4 regions of the Paenibacillus sp. SEL1 genome follow, and region 3 is predicted to be linked to each of the others. Evidence: riboswitches for the same ligand, from Rfam matches in the RefSeq annotation. Region 3 holds a riboswitch; each other region holds the start of a gene.
What was found. Region 3 has a riboswitch for cobalamin ahead of ACYCSE_RS15935 (ABC transporter substrate-binding protein). Riboswitches for the same ligand answer to the same signal wherever they lie in the genome.
Positions count from the first base shown of each region.

Region 1: another riboswitch for cobalamin. It lies ahead of cobJ (precorrin-3B C(17)-methyltransferase); the one in region 3 lies ahead of ACYCSE_RS15935 (ABC transporter substrate-binding protein).
Region 2: another riboswitch for cobalamin. It lies ahead of metE (5-methyltetrahydropteroyltriglutamate--homocysteine S-methyltransferase); the one in region 3 lies ahead of ACYCSE_RS15935 (ABC transporter substrate-binding protein).
Region 4: another riboswitch for cobalamin. It lies ahead of ACYCSE_RS08425 (ABC transporter substrate-binding protein); the one in region 3 lies ahead of ACYCSE_RS15935 (ABC transporter substrate-binding protein).

Region 1 is NZ_CM137723.1:1,611,480-1,613,682, forward strand. It holds gene cobJ (precorrin-3B C(17)-methyltransferase) at 1-902, opposite strand, end outside; cobalamin riboswitch at 1,213-1,398, opposite strand; gene ACYCSE_RS07415 (LOG family protein) at 1,456-2,010, opposite strand.
Region 2 is NZ_CM137723.1:1,638,235-1,640,437, reverse strand. It holds gene metE (5-methyltetrahydropteroyltriglutamate--homocysteine S-methyltransferase) at 1-1,144, opposite strand, end outside; cobalamin riboswitch at 1,306-1,501, opposite strand; gene nrdG (anaerobic ribonucleoside-triphosphate reductase activating protein) at 1,684-2,181, opposite strand; gene ACYCSE_RS07535 (anaerobic ribonucleoside triphosphate reductase) at 2,178-2,203, opposite strand, start outside.
Region 3 is NZ_CM137723.1:3,491,535-3,493,737, forward strand. It holds gene ACYCSE_RS15930 (histidine phosphatase family protein) at 1-466, shown strand, start outside; cobalamin riboswitch at 589-782, shown strand; gene ACYCSE_RS15935 (ABC transporter substrate-binding protein) at 991-1,998, shown strand; gene ACYCSE_RS15940 (FecCD family ABC transporter permease) at 1,995-2,203, shown strand, end outside.
Region 4 is NZ_CM137723.1:1,836,050-1,838,252, forward strand. It holds gene ACYCSE_RS08425 (ABC transporter substrate-binding protein) at 1-1,194, opposite strand, end outside; cobalamin riboswitch at 1,412-1,615, opposite strand.

The sequences.
Region 1 (2,203 bases), 1.9 Mb from region 3:
GCAGCGCCGCTCGCGGAGGGTCCAGCGGGCGTAGTCGGGGCTGCGCCTGCCTGCGGTGCAGCCTCTTGTGCGCCCAGCGACCACGGCTCCGCTTCCGTGCGGAGCCGCTGATGCGGCTTGAGCGCTTGCTCGGTCGCATCCAGCGTGTATTTGCGCTGATATCCGCGCGGAGTCACGATCAAGCCGTCATACACCGTTGTCGAGGAATTGCCGATGATTACAGTTGTCAGCATCCCGATGTCATGATTCAGCATATCTTCCAGCGTCGTTACAATAACTTGCTGACGTTCACGATAAGCACTTTTCACCAACCCAACTGGAGTTTGCGGATCGCGGTAACGCAGCAAAATGGACTGCGTCTCCACAATCTGGCGGGTACGCCGACCACTGCGCGGGTTGTATAATGCAATCACAAAATCGGCCGAAGCCGCTGCTTCTACACGCTTCACAATCGTTTCCCATGGGGTCAGATGATCACTCAGACTGATCGTGCAAGCATCATGCATCACTGGCGCCCCCAACAGTGAAGCACAGGACTGAATAGCCGAGATCCCCGGCACGACTTCTACCTCAACCCCGTCCTCGCGTCGCCAGCCTTTTTGCATCAGCACTTCGTACACCAGCCCTGCCATACCATAGACTCCTGCATCTCCACTGGAAATGACAGCTACCTTCTTGCCCATCTCTGCTTGGCGAACCGCCTCCTGCGCACGGCTCACTTCCTCTGTCATCCCTGTGCGTACAATCTCCTGTCCGTTCAACAACGGACGGATCAAATCAACGTAGGTATTGTAGCCGATAATGACCTCACTTTCGGCCAGCGCATCCAGCGCCCGTTTTGTGATATGTTCCATATCTCCTGGTCCAAATCCAATCACCAGCAATTTTCCTAATGGGCTCATCGTGCTCCTCCTATTCACCCTTTTCAGGGTAGCTATCCTATCTATTTCAATGATTTATGCACATCGTGTAACTCAAAAAACCCCATCCTGCCCGGATGGGGTTTCTATGTACGTATCTCTCATCAGACGAAAAAACAGCGTAAGAAGACACTATTTGTCTTCCTCCAGCCTGCCGTTGTTTTCCACCTGTCTGTTTACGCTTCAAACGCTGCTGCACGTTCATATCCACGCAAACCTCTAACCAACATGGAAAAAGCAACGTGTGCCTGATTTCCTGATTTCGTACACCCATCCTCTCCGCGAAGGTTAACGGTGCATACAGATCAAGGTAGGTCTCCTGGCTTGGCATCAACAGATTCTTTCGTCTTCCCCGTTTTTCACGAGTGACCATTTAAAAAAATCCTCTTCCTTACAGTGGCGGGACCGCTCGGGATTTGCACCCGATTCCCTGTTACCCTTTGCTCAACCGCAAAGGCACCTTGTCTGTCCGCTATTTGATTATGGGTCTTATCATAACCTTGCCTCAATCAGTTGTGCAAGCACGAAAAACGCTTTATTTCAAGTTCTCTGCTTTATTTTTTAACATATGTAGCAATTCGTCCGGGTCCGCAGAGATACTTAATAACGCTGGATGCTCAGCCCCGGTAAACCCTTCTTGCACGCTATGACGCACCATTTCTACTAACGGGTCAAAATATCCATTCACATTCAGCAGCCCAATCGGCTTGCGATGAATGCCGATTTGCGCCCAGCACAATACCTCGAACAGCTCCTCAAAGGTTCCCAAGCCACCCGGAAGGGCAATAAACGCATCGGCCATCTCGCTCATTGCCGCTTTACGCTCATGCATGCTTGCTACCTCAATGAACTCGGTAACTCCCTGATGAATGATCTCTGCATCAAATAACAGGGTGGGCATAATGCCAGTGACCTGACCGTCACCCGCCAGTATTCCATCCGCCACCTCTCCCATCAGCCCCCTACTGGAGCCACCGTAGATCAGACGGATATGATGGCGAGCCATGGCTTCTCCCAGCTTGCCTGCCGCTTCAACATATACCGATGAATGTCCAGGTCTGGACCCGGCAAATACACAAATAGAATTCATTAACGTCTCAGCTCCTGTCCTAAGTATCATGCATCGAAACTTATTCATTATATTAGCTAAATATTTTCGCTATAACAAAAATCTTTGTCGATGCATGTCCAACAAAAAAAAAGATAAAGACCTCGCAGGCCCTTATCTTTATTTTACGCTTTATCCAAAAATATAAGTTCATTTTTAGCATACTATATTTATA
Region 2 (2,203 bases), 1.9 Mb from region 3:
CGGATGGATCGTGTTTGCCAAGTGCAGCCGTCAGGATGGCGATTTCCTCTAGCTTTTCATCAGCAAAGGCCAGCGCTTGCACCAGCTCCTTGTCCAGCTTGTGCTCTGCCTCCAGGCTGACTGGCACATGCAGCAGACTGCATGATGGCTGTACGATAAGCTGCTCGGCAGTGGTCTGTTCTGCTAACTGACCCAGCAGAGCAGCTACAGCGTTCAGGTCGCTGCGCCATATATTGCGTCCGTCAATGACACCAGCGCCCAGCGTTTTTCCTTTAGGAAAGCCATGCTGCAATATATGCTGAAGATTTTCGCCATCATCATACACAAAATCAAGACCCAGCCCCTGTACTGGAAGTACGGACAGACGCTCATAATGATCTAGGCTGCCAAAGTAGGTTTGCAGCATTATATTTAAGGAGGGCGCAGCTTGGGTCAAAGCTTCATAGACTTCCTGGATAATGCCCAGATCCTCTACTGGGAATGAGGTGGTCAGGACAGGTTCATCGATTTGGACCCACTGAACACCTTCTGCTGCTAGTTCAGACAGGACACGGGTGTATAAAGGCAGGAAGGTTCTTATAATAGAGGCAAGCTCCTTACGATCATAGCCTTTGGAAAGGGTAACGAATGAATAGGGGCCGATGAGGACCGGTTTCCCATCAATACCTAGTTCTTGTTTTGCTTCACGATAAGCCTGTAAAGGTTTATTTTCAGTGAACACCGGAACTGCATTCGCCAATTCAGGAACGATGTAGTGATAATTGGTATTCATCCATTTGGTCATTTCACTGGCGGTTGCTCCCTTCTGACCGCGAGCGATCCCGAAGTACACGGACAGAGGAATCGGACCTGCGGGACGATAGTTGAACCGTTCAGGTACTAGACCGAACATCACAGATGTATCCAGCATGTGATCGTAATAGGAGAAGTCTCCGACAGGAATGCGATCAATCCCCTTGTCACGCTGCTTGCTCAGATGCTCCAACCGTAATTTTTTCATCTCCGTCTGCAGTTCGCTTTCGTTAATGCTGCCGTTCCAGAAGCGTTCCAGTGCTTTCTTCCATTCCCGGTTTTCGCCGATACGCGGATATCCCAGATTACTGCTAATTAAGCCGGACAATTCAGGCCATTCAATAATGGACATGTACTTTTCCTCCTAGTGGGTAGCTGTTTTATTTTTACGTACCAAAAAAGGCATTCTTCCCCCCAAGGTTAAAAATAAGTAGGGGAAAGAATGCCTCCGTGATTAAAAAATCAAAAATACGGCGACTGCTCTTAACACCTCCCTATCTTCCGTAGGTACTTGCGATGTTGTTAAAATAGGCAGGTCTCCTGACTTACGGATCATGACGCTCAGCACTCCTTCCCGGTCTGTGGACCAGTGGATATATGAACAGCTGAAAGTTCCCCGTTTACAGTGGCGGGACCGTGCCGGATTTGCACCGGCTTCCCTTTTAAGCCTGATCTGAATAGAACAGACACCTATCTCCAAGCTATGCGGTTAAGGTATGACGAATAATTATGCACTCGTATACTTGTTCACCATCATAAGTGAAACTTACAGGATGCGCAATAGAAACTCCAATGGAATCTGTTAGCTATATGAAAAAAAGACAAGCTTACCCATGATGGGGGCTTGTCTTAGATTAGATATAGCATCTTGCTTGCTGGGTAAGCATCGCCTTATGTCAATGAAACGGTATAACCTGCCTGAATGCTGGCTTTTACATCTACCAGACGCTGGTTGCGACTGCCCCGGAAGGGAAGGGTCAGGTCCTTTTGCTGTTCTACAAAACGACCGTCCACAATCACATCGCACAAAAGTGCCAGTTCCTGTCGCTCCGGATCTGTGAGTAGATCTTCATAGACAAAGCCAGTGTAAGCCCACACGGTTCGGTCGGGACAGGCTTCGCGGAAGTCACGCACAAATTGCGAGCATTCTGCTGCTGAGAAAAACGGGTCTCCCCCGCAGAGAGTCAGTCCATCCAACAACGGATTTTCCATGATGTCACGAATGACCTCCTGTTGTCGTTGGGGGGTGAATGGCTCGCCTGCACGGAAGCTCCATGACTCTGGATTAAAGCATCCAGGACAGGCATGACGGCAACCGCTAATGAACACAACGGTGCGCAGGCCGTATCCTTCGTTCAGAGATTCCGGAATGTAGCCACACAAATTCACTTATGTTTCACCCGGTCTCGAA
Region 3 (2,203 bases):
CTTGCAGATCATTGTGCCGGAATCAGAATTGACGTCTGGAGGTTCCCTATCTATTATGTCTCCTATGATGGAACCACGTCTGCGAGAGCTTCATTTTGGCGAGTGGGATGGAAAAACGTATGACATGCTCAAGGATGTGTCGTTGTATCGCGCTTGGATTGATGAGCCGCAACGGATAACCCCTCCTGGAGGAGAGTCTTGGACAGATTTTGTGAATCGTTTGCGGAAATTTCTTGACTCTCTGTATGAATGGCGTGTTGCTATGGAAGTTCGACCCATGGATTTGACTGCTGGGCCGCTCTCTGTTTTGGTCGTTACGCATGGTGGCGTAATTCGTCAGTTAGCTTGTATGCTGATACCGGGCCATGATTTTTGGAGTCTGAATCCGAAGCCGGGAGAAGCATTTAGGATTCAATTGAGGCTGGCAGGACCGCACAATTACATAGCGGAAATGCTCCCTCGTTAGGTTAGGCACCAGTGGATAAAGAGGCTGTTTGGGTTGTAAGCCGCCTCATTTTAACCTATAATCATCAAGTAAAAGAACGGCTTGACTACCACTACATCAAATATCCAGCAGACGAGGTCGGCGCGGTGTGATGAAACTATGGTTTCCCTTGCCTGCGCTGTTAAAAGGGAAGTCGGTGTAAGTCCGGCGCGGTCCCGCCACTGTAAATGGAAACATGCCCGTTAGTCCTGCTTTATGTGCTACTAAGCATATGAAGGAATTTCAGGACATGCATCTTACCATAAGTCAGGATACCTGCCCGTCCGCCTGTCACCATAATCCTTCGAGGAAAGGATGACGTGTTCGCAGTGACTGTCCGTGCGGAAAGAAGCTGCCGCCTGCGCACGATCTGCGCTAACGTGACCCCTGTGTCCTGATATAAGGATGCGGGGGTTTTTTGATAGGAAAAGAAGGCTGGATTTAGAAGATATCTGATGATGCTCAAGTAACGCTCTTAACGATTTTTTTATGAAGGGGTGCATATCATGGCAGGAAAAAAAATAAAGGTTTGGACAACAGGTCTATTGGTTCTGATTTTGGCAGTTGTGCTGAGTGCATGTGGCGCTAATGGAAAAAATGCTGAAAATAAAGAGAATCAGACTTCTGCACAGCAGCCAGGAAAGACCGTAACCGCACAAGAGCCTCCGGGCAAAACAGTTTACCCACTCACAGTTAAGGATGCAACAGGACAGGAATTTACATTCAAAAAAGCGCCGGATAAAATCGTTTCCGTCTCCCCGGCAGAAACCGAGGCGCTGTTCGCCATCGGGCTGGATAAGGAAATAGTTGGCGTCTCCGACTACTCTGATTACCCGGAAGCAGCTACGAAAAAGCCTAAAGTAGGCGGTATTATGAAACCGAACGAAGAGGCGATCATTGCTGCTAACCCGGAAGTCGTTTTTGCAGGGATATCACTTAGTGAACAGGCTACGACCAAGCTGCGCGACATGGGAATTATGATTTTTAAAACGGAACCGAAGACAGTTGAAGATGTCATAGCTAACATCGAATTGTATGGAAAAATCACCGATCATCAGAAAGATGCGAGAGCGGTGACTGACAAGATGAGAGCAGATGTAGCGGAAGTGAAAGAAGGAGTTAAAAATATCGGTAAAGGGCAGAAGCTGCGGGTATACGTCGAGTTTTCACCAGGCTGGACAGTTGGTAAAGGTGAGTTTATGGACGAGCTGATTACTTTGGCGGGCGGCGAAAATGTAGGTGCCACGCAGAAGGGGTGGTACCAAATTAGTGAGGAAAATATTATTGCTGCGAACCCTGACGTGATTTTGTACAGCAAAAGTGTCAAGGACGACAAAACTGGCCAAACGCTCGGCGAAATCATTAAAGCTCGCAGTGGATGGGATCAAATATCGGCTGTTCGCCACAACCGGGTGTTTGCCGTGGATGATAATTTGATCAGTCGTCCGGGTCCACGCGTAACGGAAGGTCTCAAGGAAGTGGCCAAGGGCGTGTATCCTGAAATTTTCAAATGAACCGTAAACTGATCGGCTTTGGAGGGACAGGTCTTGTCTTGCTGTTGCTGACGCTGCTGCTCTGTCTTGGCATCGGCTCGGCCAAGCTTCCGGTCAGCCAGATCACGGGCATTCTGGTTAACCACCTTCCGTGGTTAGGCGATACATTTACACCGGATTGGAATACATCCTCAGAGCAGATTATTTTGAAGGTCAGATTGCCACG
Region 4 (2,203 bases), 1.7 Mb from region 3:
GATTCCCTCTTTCAGCAATTGGCTTTGGATGACCTCAGCCATAACAGAGAGCTCTGGACGCTGAGGAAAAGTCAGCAGCGTAACCTCGAACGGCTTGCCTTGCTTAGTCCATGTCCCTTGGGCGTCCTTCTGCCAGCCATCCTTCGTTAACAGCTGATCCGCCGTTCCGTCCAGCGCTTTACGCTCAACTTTACCGAAGGGAAGAATGCTCGGGAACGGACTGCTTGCTTCCGTACCGAAGCCCCTCATGACGGCGCTCACAATCGATGTGCGTGGAATCAGGCTGTCCACCACCTTACGGTTCGCCGCATCCTTGAATACTGGGGATTCCATATTATACACGAGCATATGGGTGCGCAAGGAGGGAGCCGACAGCACCTGTAGCTTGTCGTTCTTTTTCAGTACCTCTGCGTTATCAACCGGAATATCCGTCGCTACATCCACCTCGCCGGATTGCAGCGCCATCAGGCGCGAATTCCCGTCCGTAATGAACTTCATCGTCGCTTCAGCCAATCGTGCCTTCTCGCCCCAATATCCGTCATAACGCTCTACGATCAAGGATTGGTCCTTGTTGAACGCTTTGATTTTAAAGGCGCCTGTCATCGCTGGGTAACTCTGCTCATCTTTCATCGATGTCACATCCAGTACAATCGTCGATGGATCAGCTAGATTGGACACCAACGCCGCATTCGGCTGGTTTGTCGTGATCTTTAAGGCCAGCGGGCCGCTTACATCAATGGACTTCACATTCAGTAAATCCTTCGCCAGATGGCTTTTCTCGATAGAGCGTAGCAAAGATGCTTTTACACTTGCTGCATCCATACTCTTTCCATTATGAAAAGTGACTTTATCCTGCAAGCTGAACGTCCAAACTGTAGGACTATCCTGCTTCCACTCCTTTGCCAGCCAAGCCACAGGCTCCAGCTTTTCATTCAAACGTACCAGTGTCTCACCTGCACCGGATCGCATCACATCCCAGCTATTATCTCCGTGCGGGTCAACACCTGACGGTTTCCATGTATACGCCATTACCAGCTTTTTACCTGTCGCTGTTTGTTGTGCTGACGCGTTCTCATCTTTGCCGGAGCTATTCGACGTCTTATTGCTAGTACATCCCGAAAGAGCCATAACTGCCAGTAACAGCATCACCCCTGTACATATCAACCATGAGCGCCTGCTACGATTGCTAATCATTCGATGAATCCCCCTCTATCTTGTAAAATCATATAAACCTAACGCAAAAGGCGAAAAAAGCATTCCAGACCACTTGATCAGCAGTCAGAAATGCTTTCATTATAAAATGTCAAAACACACCTCGAAGCCAACTCCAAAAACATAGAAGGGATCAGATCGGTTTCAGACATTCCGTATGCAGCACGCCTAACCACCTCCCCAGCATCCCGTGGGTCTGACAGTGATGTCAAAACAGGCAGGTCTCCTGACTCCAAGCGTATCTTTCAGGCCTTCCCGGTTCTTCACAGTTCCAGTGGCTGTTCTGAAAGCTCCAGCAGTATCCTGCTGATGCCTGTATACAGTGGCGGGCCCGTGTCGGAATCAACCGAACTTCCCTTTTAAGTGAACACGCTCAACAACTATCCACATGGTCTCAACAAAACCCCGTACATAGAGTCGTCCGGCTCACACCTGTTTTCTTCCTTTATTTCTTTCCATTACGATCTTATTTTGTTGTCACAGGCTTGTCAATAAAGGCTGCACAATAATTTAAATTTGAACAATATGGCGAGAATGAAGGTAATGGCTATTCATTGCGTGCACGAAATGAACGTGCTAAAATTAGGTATAGAGTAAACCACCGTGTCCGTATACTAAAAAGAGCCTTCGCCGCGCCAACGGCAAAGACTCTTAGGACTTGAAAGGCTGTGGATCACCACCACGGCGCGCTGCACAACTAAATGTTAATGCAAACGAAACCCACCGTTAGGCGCCTAACCTAATTACGCGGTGGGTTTTCGCTTGTCCGAAATTTCCGACGTAGCCAGCGATAAAGTTTACGAATACTAAACACCAGGCTTAGTAACGTAACCATCCAACGCAACACATCGTAGCACGACACAAGGTTGACCATCGGCTTCACCCCCTTTCGGGAAGCTGCACCGTGGTCCGAAAACATCCACCACTATTCAAAATCCATAATTTGGATTATACCATGCCCCTTCCTACCACTCTAGCAAATTCTTCTAGC